Regions from separate parts of the Enterobacter sp. KBR-315C3_2022 genome, predicted to be linked through region 1. Evidence: predicted binding sites of a transcription regulator. Region 1 holds the regulator's gene; each other region holds the start of a gene.
The links. The regulator sigma-54, encoded in region 1, starts transcription at its own class of promoters, with help from an activator protein. The targets are predictions, from matches to a motif close to GTTGGCACANNTTTCGCTNT.
Positions count from the first base shown of each region.

Region 2: a site for sigma-54 is predicted at 1,505-1,524, ahead of AB8804_RS10765 (amino acid ABC transporter substrate-binding protein). Genes of this name have one in related genera too.
Region 3: a site for sigma-54 is predicted at 2,989-3,008, ahead of hypA (hydrogenase maturation nickel metallochaperone HypA). Genes of this name have one in related genera too.

Region 1 is NZ_JBGKEB010000026.1:35,275-39,688, forward strand. It holds gene rapZ (RNase adapter RapZ) at 1-594, opposite strand, end outside; gene ptsN (PTS IIA-like nitrogen regulatory protein PtsN) at 640-1,131, opposite strand; gene hpf (ribosome hibernation promoting factor) at 1,214-1,501, opposite strand; gene rpoN (RNA polymerase factor sigma-54) at 1,524-2,957, opposite strand; gene lptB (LPS export ABC transporter ATP-binding protein) at 3,005-3,730, opposite strand; gene lptA (lipopolysaccharide ABC transporter substrate-binding protein LptA) at 3,737-4,285, opposite strand; gene lptC (LPS export ABC transporter periplasmic protein LptC) at 4,254-4,414, opposite strand, start outside.
Region 2 is NZ_JBGKEB010000008.1:104,078-108,491, forward strand. It holds gene lnt (apolipoprotein N-acyltransferase) at 1-1,394, shown strand, start outside; gene AB8804_RS10765 (amino acid ABC transporter substrate-binding protein) at 1,796-2,701, shown strand; gene gltJ (glutamate/aspartate ABC transporter permease GltJ) at 2,856-3,596, shown strand; gene gltK (glutamate/aspartate ABC transporter permease GltK) at 3,596-4,270, shown strand; gene AB8804_RS10780 (amino acid ABC transporter ATP-binding protein) at 4,270-4,414, shown strand, end outside.
Region 3 is NZ_JBGKEB010000015.1:42,957-47,370, reverse strand. It holds gene hypE (hydrogenase expression/formation protein HypE) at 1-359, opposite strand, end outside; gene hypD (hydrogenase formation protein HypD) at 356-1,477, opposite strand; gene AB8804_RS16020 (HypC/HybG/HupF family hydrogenase formation chaperone) at 1,481-1,753, opposite strand; gene hypB (hydrogenase nickel incorporation protein HypB) at 1,744-2,607, opposite strand; gene hypA (hydrogenase maturation nickel metallochaperone HypA) at 2,611-2,961, opposite strand; gene hycA (formate hydrogenlyase regulator HycA) at 3,172-3,636, shown strand; gene AB8804_RS16000 (4Fe-4S dicluster domain-containing protein) at 3,709-4,317, shown strand; gene hycC (formate hydrogenlyase subunit 3) at 4,314-4,414, shown strand, end outside.

The sequences.
Region 1 (4,414 bases):
CATCGGACGCAGCTTCGGGTCCCAGTGCGGGTTCGGCAGGAAGCGCACGTCGAAAACATAGTCCGCATCGATAGGAATGCCGTGCTTGAAGCCGAAGGATTCGAATACCATCGTCAGCTCGCGCTCGCGTTTGCCCAGTAAACGGGTGCGCAGCATTTCCGCCAGCTCGTGCACGGACATTTCGGAGGTGTCGACAATCAGGTCGGCGCGGGAGCGCAGCGGCTCCAGCAGGTCGCTCTCCTCGTCGATGGCGCTTTCCAGGGAAAGATTTTTACTGGAAAGCGGGTGCAAGCGACGCGTGTCGCTGTAGCGACGGATCAGCGTGTTGCGGTCAGCATCGAGGAACAGCAGCTGAGGCGAGAAGGCATCCGGCAGGCTGTTCATGGCCAGCTCGAAGATTTCGGGGGATTCCGGCATGTTGCGGACGTCAATGCTGACCGCCGCCGAGATCTGCCTGTCCGCAAGCGTGCGGGCCAGATCGGGCAGCAGCACCACCGGCAGGTTATCTACGCAGTAAAAACCCATATCTTCCAGCGCGCGCAGGGCTACAGATTTTCCCGAACCCGAACGACCGCTGACGATCATCAGCACCATGTTCCGTTTCTCCTCAGGGCAGCAGATGTGAAGGTCATCTCCCGGCTACTCATCTTCCTGGCGGCCTTCTGTTTCCGTGATAATTTGATAAAGCTCTTCATCGCTTTGCGCGGAGCGCAGCCGACGACAAATGGTTTTATCCGCCAGGCGTTTGGCGACCAGCGAAAGAGTGTGCAGATGCGTTTTCGTCTGATCGGCAGGTACCAGCAGCGCAAAGAGGAGATCGACGGGCTGGTTATCAATCGCGTCAAAGGCGATTGGCGTTTCAAGCTGCACGAAAACACCGACGGCACGCAGGGTGTCTTCTTCCAGTTTGCCGTGGGGGATCGCAATGCCGTTGCCGATGCCGGTACTGCCCATTTTTTCGCGGGTCAGAATGGCTTCGAACACGACCTGCGGCGGCAGGCCCAGCTGTTTTGCGGCCAGCTCACTGATGATCTCCAGCGCACGTTTTTTGCTCTGGCAGTGAACGCCACTGCGGGTACATTCCTGGTTAAGGACATTGCTCAGTTGAAGAGCGGAATCGTTGTTCATCATAATTTCACCTAAGCGCTAACTGTACAAATGGCCCGTTGTGCTCCACAACAGGCCGTCCTGCACCCGTTAACTGCCCGGACAATTAGTGTTGTTTCAGTTTATCTTTATGTTTATTAAGCTGTCGCGCAAGCTTGTCAATCAAGCCGTCGATAGCTGCGTACATGTCTTGCCCTTCCGCACTGGCATGAAGTTCACCCCCGTTAACGTGCAGGGTGGCATCCGAGATGTGAGTCACTTTCTCCACTTTTAACACAACATAGACCTGATTGATCCTCTCGAAATACTGTTCGAGCTTGGCGAACTTCGCGTTCACAAACTCGCGTAAAGCCTCAGTAATTTCGACGTTGTGTCCTGTGATATTGAGCTGCATAGTGTCTTCCTTATCGGTTGTGTCAGACCAGTTGTTTACGCTGGTTTGACGGCGGAATGGATAAAGACTCTCGATACTTCGCAACGGTACGTCGTGCCACCATAATACCCTGATCGGAGAGAAGGGTGGTCAACTTACTGTCGCTCAGTGGCTTCGCGGGGTTTTCCGCGGCGATCAACTTCTTCACCAGAGCGCGAATTGCCGTTGACGAGGCTTCGCCGCCGCCTTCGGTATTCACATGGCTGGAGAAGAAATACTTAAGCTCAAATATGCCGCGCGGACTGTGCAGATACTTCTGCGTGGTCACGCGAGAAATGGTTGATTCGTGCATCTCGACGGCCTGGGCGATATCCGCCAGCACCATCGGTTTCATATACTCTTCGCCCTGCTCGAAGAACGCCTGCTGCTGTTCGACAATGCAGCGGCTGACGCGCAGGAGCGTATCGTTTCGGCTTTCAAGGCTTTTAATCAGCCATCGCGCTTCCTGCAGGTTACTGCGAATGTACTGATTATCGGAATCATTACGCGCGCTGGTGCACAGGGAGGCATATTGCTGATTGATTTGCAGGCGAGGAAGGCTGTCGGAATTGAGTTCAACAACCCATCGGTCGTTATGTTTTCTCACCAGCACGTCCGGAATGACGTATTCCGGCTCGCTGGTCTGGATCGACTGGCCGGGGCGCGGATCGAGCGACTGGATCAGGCTTACCGCTTCCTTAAGCACCTCTTCTTTGAGGCGCGTCACGCGCATGAGCGAGCGGAAATCATGGTTAGCCAGCAGATCGAGATGTTCGCTGACGATCAGGCGGGCTTCGTCAATCCACGGCACCTCTTTACCGAACTGGGAGAGCTGGATCAGCAGGCAGTCGCGCAGATCTTTCGCCGCCACGCCCACCGGGTCGAAGCGCTGGATACGCTTTAAAACGGCTTCAACTTCTTCAAGCTCGATCTCATCGTTACCGATGCTTTCGAGAATATCGTCCAGCGTGACGGTTAAATACCCGGTGTCATCGACGGCATCGACAATTGAGGTCGCAATGGCGCGATCGGTATCGGAGAAGGGCGTCAGCTCCACCTGCCACATCAGGTAATCCTGTAGCGACTGGGTCGTTTCACCCTGATAAACGGGCAGCTCGTCATCCTGATAGTCCGCGCGCGTCCCGGAAGGGGTGCCCGCGGTGTAGATTTCATCCCAGCTGGCGTCGAGAGGCAGCTCGTCCGGCATCTCGTTTTGCTCGAGAGCGTCCGCGGTGTCGAGGGTTTCGGTATCCTGTGTTTGCTGAGCGTCTACTTCGTCATGAAGATCGGTTTGCTCCAGCAGCGGGTTGCTGTCCAGCGCCTGCTGGAGCTCCTGCTGGAGTTCTAACGTGGACAGCTGCAACAGGCGGATTGCCTGCTGGAGCTGCGGCGTCATCGCCAGTTGCTGGCTGAGCCTTAATTGCAAACCTTGCTTCATGTTCAGAGCATTTTTCTCCGCGTCAGCGTTTCGTGACCTCTACCCTATCAGAGTCTGAAGTCTTCCCCAAGGTACACGCGCTTAACATGCTCATCTTCAAGGATCTGCTGCGGCGTACCGTGGGCAATCAGGTGGCCCTGGCTCACGATATACGCGCGCTCGCAAACGGCCAGCGTTTCACGAACGTTGTGGTCGGTGATCAGCACGCCAAGCCCGCTGTCGCGCAGATGCTCGATAATACGTTTGATATCGATAACGGAAATCGGGTCAACGCCGGCAAACGGTTCATCCAGCAGGATGAATTTTGGGTTAGCGGCCAGCGCGCGGGCAATCTCAACGCGGCGGCGTTCACCGCCGGAGAGCGCCTGACCGAGGCTGTCGCGCAGGTGTTCTATGTGGAACTCCTCCATCAGCTCGTTCGCGCGGTCGGTGCGCTGCTCGCTGGTGAGATCGTCACGGATCTGCAGCACGGCCATCAGGTTATCGAAGACGCTCAGGCGACGGAAAATGGAGGCTTCCTGCGGCAGGTAGCCAATACCGCGACGCGCGCGCGCGTGCAGCGGCAGCAGGCTAATGTCTTCATCATCGATGATGATGTTGCCCGCATCGCGAGGCACGATGCCCACGACCATGTAAAAGGTGGTGGTTTTACCCGCACCGTTTGGGCCTAGCAGGCCGACGATTTCGCCTGAATTGACGGTCAGACTGACATCTTCCACGACGCGGCGGCCCTTATAGGCCTTCGCGAGATTTTTAGCAGTTAATGTTGCCATAACGAATTAGTTACTCTTCTTCTGTGCCGGGGCCTGGCTTTTGTCCTGCAGCTGAGACGGAACAAGCACGGTAGTGACGCGTTTGCCTTTCTCGCTGGACGCCTGCATTTTCTGCTCTTTCACCAGGTAGGTGATTTTGTCGCCGGTAATGTTGCTGTCCAGCTGTTCCAGATAGGCGTTACCGGTCAGGATGACGAGATCTTTCGCCAGCTCGTAGTGCATGTGCGACGCGCGGCCTTTGACCGGCTTGCCGTTATCCTGCATTTGGTAGAAGGTTGCAGGATTGCCATAGCCATCAATGATCTCTTTACCCTGCTCGCCGCCAGGGCGGGTCACCACCACTTTATCGGCGTTGATTTTGATCGTGCCCTGGGTCATCACGACGTTGCCGGTAAAGGTGACAACGTTGCCCTGCATATCAAGCGACTGCGCGTCGGATTCGATATGGATTGGCTGCTCGGTATCACCCGTCACAGCCAGCGCGGGAAGGCTGGCCGCCAGCAGCGCGCTGGCCATAACAACTTTAAGGCTGAGTTTGTTTGTTTTGAATTTCATAAGAGGTTCTAACCTTTTCAATCAGCTCGGCGTTTTTGCTGCGTAAGTTCCCGCGCATTTTCATACCGCTGGAATTAAATGTGGTGCCGTACAGGGTCACCAGATCCTGTGACGTCACGTCCTGGGTCA
Region 2 (4,414 bases), on a different contig from region 1:
TGAATCGCCCTCCGGTGCAGGCCGCGGCTATCGGCTACGTCTGGGGGCTGGGGCTGTTCGGTTCCGGCATTAACTGGGTCTACGTCAGCATCGCGCAGTTTGGCGGGATGCCCGGCCCGGTTAACGTTTTCCTCGTCGTACTGCTCGCCGCTTACCTTTCGCTTTATACCGGCCTGTTCGCGGGCATCCTCTCTCGCCTGTGGCCCAAAACGACCTGGATCCGCGTGGCGATTGCCGCACCGGTTGTCTGGCAGATAACCGAATTTCTCCGCGGCTGGGTGCTGACCGGCTTCCCGTGGCTGCAGTTCGGCTATAGCCAGATCGACGGCCCGCTGAAAGGGCTGGCGCCGGTTATGGGCGTAGAGGCGATTAACTTCCTGCTGATGGTCGTCAGCGGCCTGCTGGTGCTGGCCCTGACCGCGCACAGCTGGAAGCCCCTGGTTGCCGCGCTGGTGCTGTTCGCGCTGCCCTTCCCGCTGCGCTACATTCAGTGGTTCACCCCGCAGCCCGAGCGCGCCATGCAGGTCTCAATGGTCCAGGGCGATATTCCTCAGGCGCTGAAGTGGGATGAAAATCAGCTGATCAACACGCTGAAAATCTACGCCAATGCCACCGAGCAGGTGATGGGGAAATCCCAGCTGGTGATCTGGCCGGAGTCCGCCATTCCCGATCTGGAAATAAACCAGCAGCCGTTCCTGAAGATGATGGATAACCTGCTGCGCGCGCGCGACACCACGCTGATCACCGGGATCGTTGACGCGCGGCTTAACCAGCAGAACCGCTACGATACGTACAACACCATCATTACGCTCGGCAAGGGCAGCGAGTACAGCTACGACTCAACCGATCGCTATAACAAAAACCATCTGGTGCCGTTTGGCGAGTTTGTGCCTCTGGAGTCGATTCTGCGCCCGCTGGCCCCGTTCTTTGATCTGCCGATGTCCTCCTTCAGCCGCGGCCCGTACGTTCAGCCGCAGCTGCACGCGCACGGTTTTGCGCTGACGCCCGCCATTTGCTACGAAATCATCCTCGGCGAGCAGGTGCGCGATAACTTCCGTCCGGATACCGACTACCTGCTGACCATCTCGAACGACGCCTGGTTTGGCAAGTCGATTGGCCCGTGGCAGCACTTCCAGATGGCGCGCATGCGTTCGCTTGAGCTGGCCCGCCCGCTGCTGCGCAGCACCAACAACGGCATCACCGCCGTGATTGGCCCGCAGGGCGAGATTCAGGCGATGATCCCGCAGTTCACCCGCGAGGTGCTGACCGCAAACGTCACGCCGACCACGGGCCTGACGCCGTACGCCCGCACGGGCAACTGGCCGCTGTGGATGCTGACCGCGCTGTTTGGCTTTGGCGCCGTGCTGATGAGCCTGCGTCAGCGTCGCAAATAACCTTCCCCCTCACCCTAGCCCTCTCCCCATAGGGGAGAGGGAACGGTTCTTGCACTTTTTCAAAATCCAGCTCCGCCTTTTTCCCTCTCTCTTCCAGGAATAGGGCCAATTCTGGCACGCCTATTGCTTTGTTAATCCACGCAAACGCTATCTGGCTTAACGTGCAATCTTGTTGCACCCGCGTAGATCGTCGGTAGCACCGAAACGGTGCAACGAGAGATTTTTGCCTCTGAATGGTGCGGCGCGCTTCGCAAAAATAAACAATAACGCAGCAAAATCTTTACATTAAGCCAGACTAAATGTTAACAAGCTTGCATAACACTGCACTCGCACAGCGCGAGAAATAACAACATCACAATAGGTATCAATGCGTCTCTGACGCTGATAAGAAGGAGTTGGGTATGCAATTACGTAAACTGGCCACAGCAATGCTGGTGATGGGGATGTCGGCGGGCGTCGTTCACGCTGAAGACGCGCCGAAAGCAGGAAGCACGCTCGACAAGATCGCCAAAAACGGCGTTATCGTGGTCGGCCACCGTGAATCATCCGTCCCGTTCTCTTACTACGACAACACGCAAAAAGTCGTGGGCTATTCACAGGACTACTCCAACGCCATTGTTGAAGCCGTGAAGAAAAAGCTGAACAAGCCAGACCTCCAGGTGAAGATGATCCCTATCACTTCACAGAACCGTATTCCCCTGCTGCAGAACGGCACCTTCGATTTTGAGTGTGGCTCCACTACCAACAACGTTGAACGCCAGAAACAGGCAGCCTTCTCAGACACCATCTTCGTTGTCGGCACCCGTCTGCTGACCAGGAAGGGCGGCGACATCAAAGATTTTGCCGACCTGAAAGGTAAAGCGGTCGTCGTGACGTCCGGTACAACTTCAGAAGTGCTGCTGCACAAGCTGAACGACGAGAAGAAAATGGATATGCGCATCATCAGCGCGAAAGACCACGGTGACTCCTTCCGTACCCTGGAAAGCGGTCGCGCCGTCGCGTTTATGATGGACGATGCGCTGCTGGCCGGCGAACGTGCAAAAGCGAAGAAACCGGACAACTGGGAAATCGTGGGCACCGCGCAGTCTAAAGAGGCCTACGGCTGCATGCTGCGTAAAGACGACGCCGACTTTAAAAAGCTGATCGATGACACCATCGCGCAGGCACAGACCTCCGGCGAAGCGGAAAAATGGTTCGACAAATGGTTCAAGAACCCAATTCCACCGAAGAACCTGAACATGAACTTCGAACTGTCCGATGACATGAAAGCGCTGTTCAAAACACCAAACGACAAAGCTCTTAACTAATTAGAACAACAGGGGCGGGAATACCTGCCCTCTCGATTGTCGGGAAGCACGGACAGACTATACGCGGAGTGGTCGTTCCCCACTCAGCGCGAAAATGAGCTTCTCACCAATCTTCGAGGGTAGCGCTGCTACCCTTTTTTTTCTGGAGTTTATTATGTCAATCGACTGGAACTGGGGCATCTTTCTGCAACAAGCCCCGTTCGGCAACACCACCTATCTCGGCTGGCTCTGGAGCGGTTTTCAGGTCACCGTTGCGTTATCCGTTACCGCGTGGATTATTGCGTTCCTCGTCGGCTCGGTGTTCGGTATTCTGCGCACCGTCCCTAACCGCTTTCTTTCAACGCTCGGCACCCTATATGTAGAACTGTTCCGCAACGTTCCGCTGATCGTCCAGTTCTTTACCTGGTATCTGGTGATCCCGGAACTGCTGCCGGAAAATATCGGCATGTGGTTCAAGGCGGAACTGGATCCAAACGTGCAGTTCTTCGTCTCCTCCATGCTCTGCCTGGGGCTGTTCACCGCCGCGCGCGTCTGCGAGCAGGTGCGCGCCGCGATCCAGTCGCTGCCGCGTGGACAGAAGAACGCCGCGCTGGCGATGGGTCTGACGCTGCCGCAGGCCTACCGCTACGTGCTGCTGCCCAACGCCTATCGCGTCATCGTCCCGCCGATGACCTCAGAGATGATGAACCTGGTGAAAAACTCGGCCATCGCCTCGACCATCGGCCTGGTGGACATGGCCGCACAGGCGGGCAAGCTGCTGGATTACTCCGCGCACGCGTGGGAATCCTTCACCGCAATTACGCTCGCGTATGTTCTGATTAACGCTTTCATCATGCTGGTAATGAACCTGGTTGAACGCAAAATTCGCCTGCCGGGCAATATGGGGGGCAAATAATGTACGAGTTTGACTGGAGTTCTATCGTCCCTTCGCTGCCGTACCTGCTGGATGGCCTACTGATTACGTTAATAATCACCGTCATTGCCATCATCGTCGGTATCGTCTGGGGCACCCTGCTGGCGGTCATGCGCCTGTCGAGCTTTAAGCCGCTCGCCTGGTTTGCGACCGCGTACGTTAACGTTTTCCGCTCCATCCCGCTGGTGATGGTGCTGCTGTGGTTCTACCTGATCGTTCCCGGCTTCCTGCAAAACGTGCTGGGGCTGTCGCCGAAAAGCGATATTCGCCTGATTTCGGCGATGGTGGCGTTCTCGATGTTTGAGGCCGCCTACTACTCGGAGATTATCCGCGCGGGCATTCAGAGCATCTCCCGCGGGCAGTCCAGCGCCGCGCTGGCGCTGGGGATGACGCACTGGCAGTCAATGCAGCTGATTATTCTGCCGCAGGCGTTTCGCGCCATGGTTCCGCTGCTGCTGACGCAGGGCATTGTGCTGTTCCAGGATACCTCGCTGGTCTACGTTCTCAGCCTGGCGGACTTCTTCCGTACCGCGTCAACCATTGGCGAGCGTGATGGTACGCAGGTTGAGATGGTCCTGTTCGCGGGCGGGGTCTATTTTGTGATTAGTTTAAGCGCGTCGCTGTTGGTCAGCTGGCTGAAGAAAAGGACTGTATAATGATTTCCCTGAAAAATGTTTCAAAATGGTATGGGCACTTTCAGGTGCTGACCGACTGCTCCACCGAAGTAAAAAAAGGCGACGTGGTGGTCGTTTGCGGACCGTCCGGCTCCGGTAAATCGACCCTCATTAAAACGGTGAACG
Region 3 (4,414 bases), on a different contig from region 1:
GCGGTACGCGCCATGCTGCCGACCACCGCTTTAAGCGTCTCCATCGGCAGGCCCTCTTCGAGGATAAATCCACACGAAAGATACTGAGGCACCGCGCCGCTGACGGCCACGTCGTTCGCCGTCCCGCAGACGGCCAGCTTGCCGATATCGCCTCCGGGGAAGAACAGCGGGTCAATGACGTAGCTGTCCGTAGAAAACGCCAGCCTGTCGCCGCGCGCGGTGAGCGTAGAGAGATCGATGCGCGCCTGGTCTTCCTGCTCCGCCAGCCACGGGTTGTTAAACGCCTCCATAAACAGCTTATCGATCAGCTGCTGCATCGCCTTACCGCCGCTGCCGTGCGCCATTTCCACCGTGTTCATGCTTCACACTCCTGATTGCGATACTGATACCACGCGGCGCAGGCCCCTTCGGAGGAGACCATCAGCGCGCCGAAGGCGGTTTGCGGGTTACAGGTTTTACCCAGTAACGGGCATTGATGGGGCTTGCATTTGCCGGTGAGCACCTCGCCGCAGCGCGCGCGGGGATCGTCGCACACCAGCTGCGGCCGCGGGCGAAAGTGCGCTTCGGCGTCAAACTGGCGGTACGCGGGCCTCAGGTGAACGCCGGATTCGGCAATCAGCCCCAGCCCGCGCCACTCGCTGTCGCCCTCTACCGTAAACACATCGGCAATCGCCCGGCGAGCGTGAATATTTCCGCCGTCCGGCACCACGCGCCGGTACTGGTTTTCCACCACGCTCAGGGCCGCTATTTTCTGCTCAACCAGCATCAGCACGCCTTGCAGTAGATCAAGTGGTTCGAATCCGGCAACCACTAACGGGCGATGGTAATCGTCAGCGATGAAGCCGTAGGCCTCGGTGCCGATGACCATGCTGACGTGGCCGGGGGCCAGAAAGGCGTCGATGCCGTTTCCCGGCTCCGCCAGCAGGCTGCGCAGCGTGGGTATCAGCGTAATGTGCTGGCAGAAAAAGAAAAAGTTTTTACTGTCGCGGGCTTTCGCTTGCTGGAGCGTGATCGCAGTTGCGGGCATGGTGGTTTCAAAACCGAGCCCAAAAAAGACCACCTTGCGCGTCGGGTTTGCCGCCGCCAGGTTAAGGGCGTCCATGGGCGAATACACGATGCGCACGTCCGCTCCGCGCGCTTTGGCCTGAAGCAGAGAGCCATTTTTGCCCGGCACGCGCATCGCGTCGCCAAAGGTGCAGAAGATGACGTCGGGCTGGCTGGCAATCTCAATGCAGCTGTCGATGCGCCCCATCGGCAGCACGCAGACCGGGCAGCCGGGGCCGTGGATGAACTCAATGTTTTCCGGCAGCAGCTGGTCGAGGCCAAACTTGAAGATGGCGTGGGTGTGCCCGCCGCAGACCTCCATAATTCGCAGCGGCCGCTGTGCGGTGTAGTCCAGCAGGGCGGCGCGTTTTTTTAGCCGTTCGATAAGCTGCATCACCCGCTCCGGCGCGCGGTATTCGTCAACGTAACGCATGGATCACCGCTCCTCGCCGTACAGCAGCGCGCCGACGTCAGGCTCGACGTCAAACATATTTTGCAGCGCTTCGAGGGTGTCGCGCGCTTCCGCTTCGTTAATCACGCTCATGGCAAAGCCCACGTGCACCAGCACCCACTGGCCCAGCCGCGGGGCGCCGGATTCATCCCGGTCGCCCACCAGCGTGAGATCGACATCGCGCAGCACGCCGCAGACGTCCACCTTTGCCTGGTTCCCCTCAATGGAACGTATTTGCCCCGGAACGCCTATGCACATCGTTCGTTCTCCAGCCAGCTCAGCCAGGCGTCCATGCCGTCGCCGCGGGTGGCGGACACCAGCAGGATGTGAATGTCGGGATTCACCTCGCGGGCGTACGCCAGGCACTTATCCACGTCGAAGTTGAGGTACGGCAGCAGGTCGATTTTGTTCAGCAGCATCAGCGAGGCGGCGGCAAACATGTGCGGATACTTGAGCGGTTTGTCTTCCCCTTCGGTCACCGAGAGCACCGCCACCTTATGCCGTTCGCCAAGGTCGAAGCTCGCCGGGCACACCAGGTTGCCGACGTTCTCAATAAAGAAAATGCCGTTATCCGCCAGCGGCAGGCGCGGCGCGGCATCGGCAATCATCTGCGCGTCGAGGTGGCAGCCTTTACCGGTGTTCACCTGAATGGCGGGCGTGCCGGTTTCACGGATGCGCGCGGCGTCGTTGACGGTTTGCTGGTCGCCCTCGATGACCGCGCAGGAGACGCGTGCGTTCAGCCGCTTCAGGGTCTCGGTCAGCAGCGTGGTTTTGCCGGAGCCGGGGCTGGAGACCAGGTTCAGCACCAGCTGCTGGCGGGCGGCGAAGCGGGCGCGGTTGCGGGCCGCCAGGCGGTTGTTCTTGTCGAGCACGTTGATTTCAACGTCCAGCATCTGGCGCTGGCTGATGCCCGGCGCGTGGGTTCCGGCTTCACCGTGGCCGTAGTGCAGATCGCCCGCAGCGGATTGCCGAGGCGTGAAGGTCAGGCCGGTCAATGCCGCAGCCGGACGCGGCGCGGGTGAAAAGGGCGCGGAGCGAAACGCGGAGTGGGGGCGATGTTCATCCCCTTCAATATACAGGTTGCCTTCAGCGCAACCGCAGGTACTGCACATAGGTTACTCCCTCTCGATTTCGAGACGTTGGATCTGCATGCCGTCATCCGCCACGATGCGCAGCCCGGCGCGTTGGCACCGGGGGCAGCGCTGGACCTTTGATGACAGCAGGGTGACGTACTGCTGGCACTCGCCGCACCAGCACTCCGCCTGCTGCTCTTCGATATGAAGTTCGCAGCCTTCCGCCAGCGTGCCGCGGCACACCAGCTCAAAGCAGAAGGTGAGGGCGCTGGTTTCGACGCAGGAAAACGCGCCGATTTTCAGCCATACCCCGGTAACGCGTTTCGCGTGATTTTGCACTGCCTGCTGTTCGATAAGCTCCAGTGCCCGCTGGCAGAGGGTGATTTCGTGCATGACGCCTCCTTAATAACGGGAAGCCTTAATGCAATAACGGTGCCAGCTTAATTTGCGGTAGGGCGTGACGATGACGTCGCTGTCGAAATGACACGTCGACATCACCGCTGTGACAGCGGAAGTTTTTAAAAATCAATTTTAATTCAATGAATTAAAAATTGGCATGGAATCTGCTTAATAGCCGCTATCTCCATTAACCGGATACCTTTTATGACGATTTGGGAAATTAGCGAAAAAGCGGATTACATCGCACAGCGCCACCATCAGCTTCAGGAGCAATGGCACCTTTACTGCAACGCGCTGGTTCAGGGGATCACCCTGTCAAAGGCTCGCCTGCACCACGCCGTGAGCTGCGCGGCGCAGGGCGACATGCGCTTTGTCCTGTTCGACCACTTCACGATCTACGTCACCCTGGCGGATACCTTCAACAGCCACACCATCGAGTACTACGTCGAGACGAAAGAGGGTGACAGGGAGCGCATTGCGCAGGCCGAGCTGATGGCAGACGGCATGGTCGACGGGCACGTCAGCAACCGCGACCGTCAGCAGGTGCTGGAACACTACCTGGAAAAAATCGCGCCGGTTTACAACGGCCTGTACGCCGCGGTTGAGCACGATCTTCCGGTCAACCTCAAGCAGCTGATGGCCGCCGGCGCATCGGCCAACGTGGCCTGATTATCCAGTGTCGAGAAGTGTCGATAAGACAGATTTTTTCGTCAAAAATGACTATCATCAGAGGATTGCCCGGTGAACCGTTTTGTAATTGCTGACTCGACGGTCTGTATTGGCTGTCGCACCTGTGAAGCGGCGTGTTCGGAGACGCACCGCCTGCACGGGCTGCAGTCGATGCCGCGCCTTCGCGTCATGCGTAATGAAAAAGAGTCTGCCCCGCAGCTCTGCCACCACTGTGAAGATGCCCCCTGCGCGGGCGTCTGCCCCGTTAACGCCATCACCCGGGTGGATGGCGCAGTCCAGCTCAATGAAAGCCTGTGCGTAAGCTGCAAGCTGTGCGGCATTGCCTGCCCGTTCGGGGCGATTGAGTTTTCCGGCAGCCGCCCGCTGCATATCCCGGCGAACGCCAACTCGCCAAAAGCTCCACCTGCGCCTCCGGCTCCCGCACGCGTCAGCACGCTGCTGGACTGGGTGCCCGGCGTGCGCGCCGTGGCGGTGAAATGCGACCTGTGCAGCTTTGATGAGCAAGGCCCGGCCTGCGTGCGCACCTGCCCGACGAGGGCGCTGATTCTGGTCAACATTCGCGACATCGCCCGCTCCAGCAGGCGCAAGCGTGAGCTAACGATCAATACCGACGTTGGCGATCTGTCACTGCTTCAGGCGCATCAGGAGGGGGCGAAATGAACGCGATATCCATGATTAACGGCGCGGTGGCGTGCTTTGCCGCTGCCGCCGTGCTGGCGCTGCTGTTCTCGTTTCATAAGGCCCTGAGCGGCTGGAT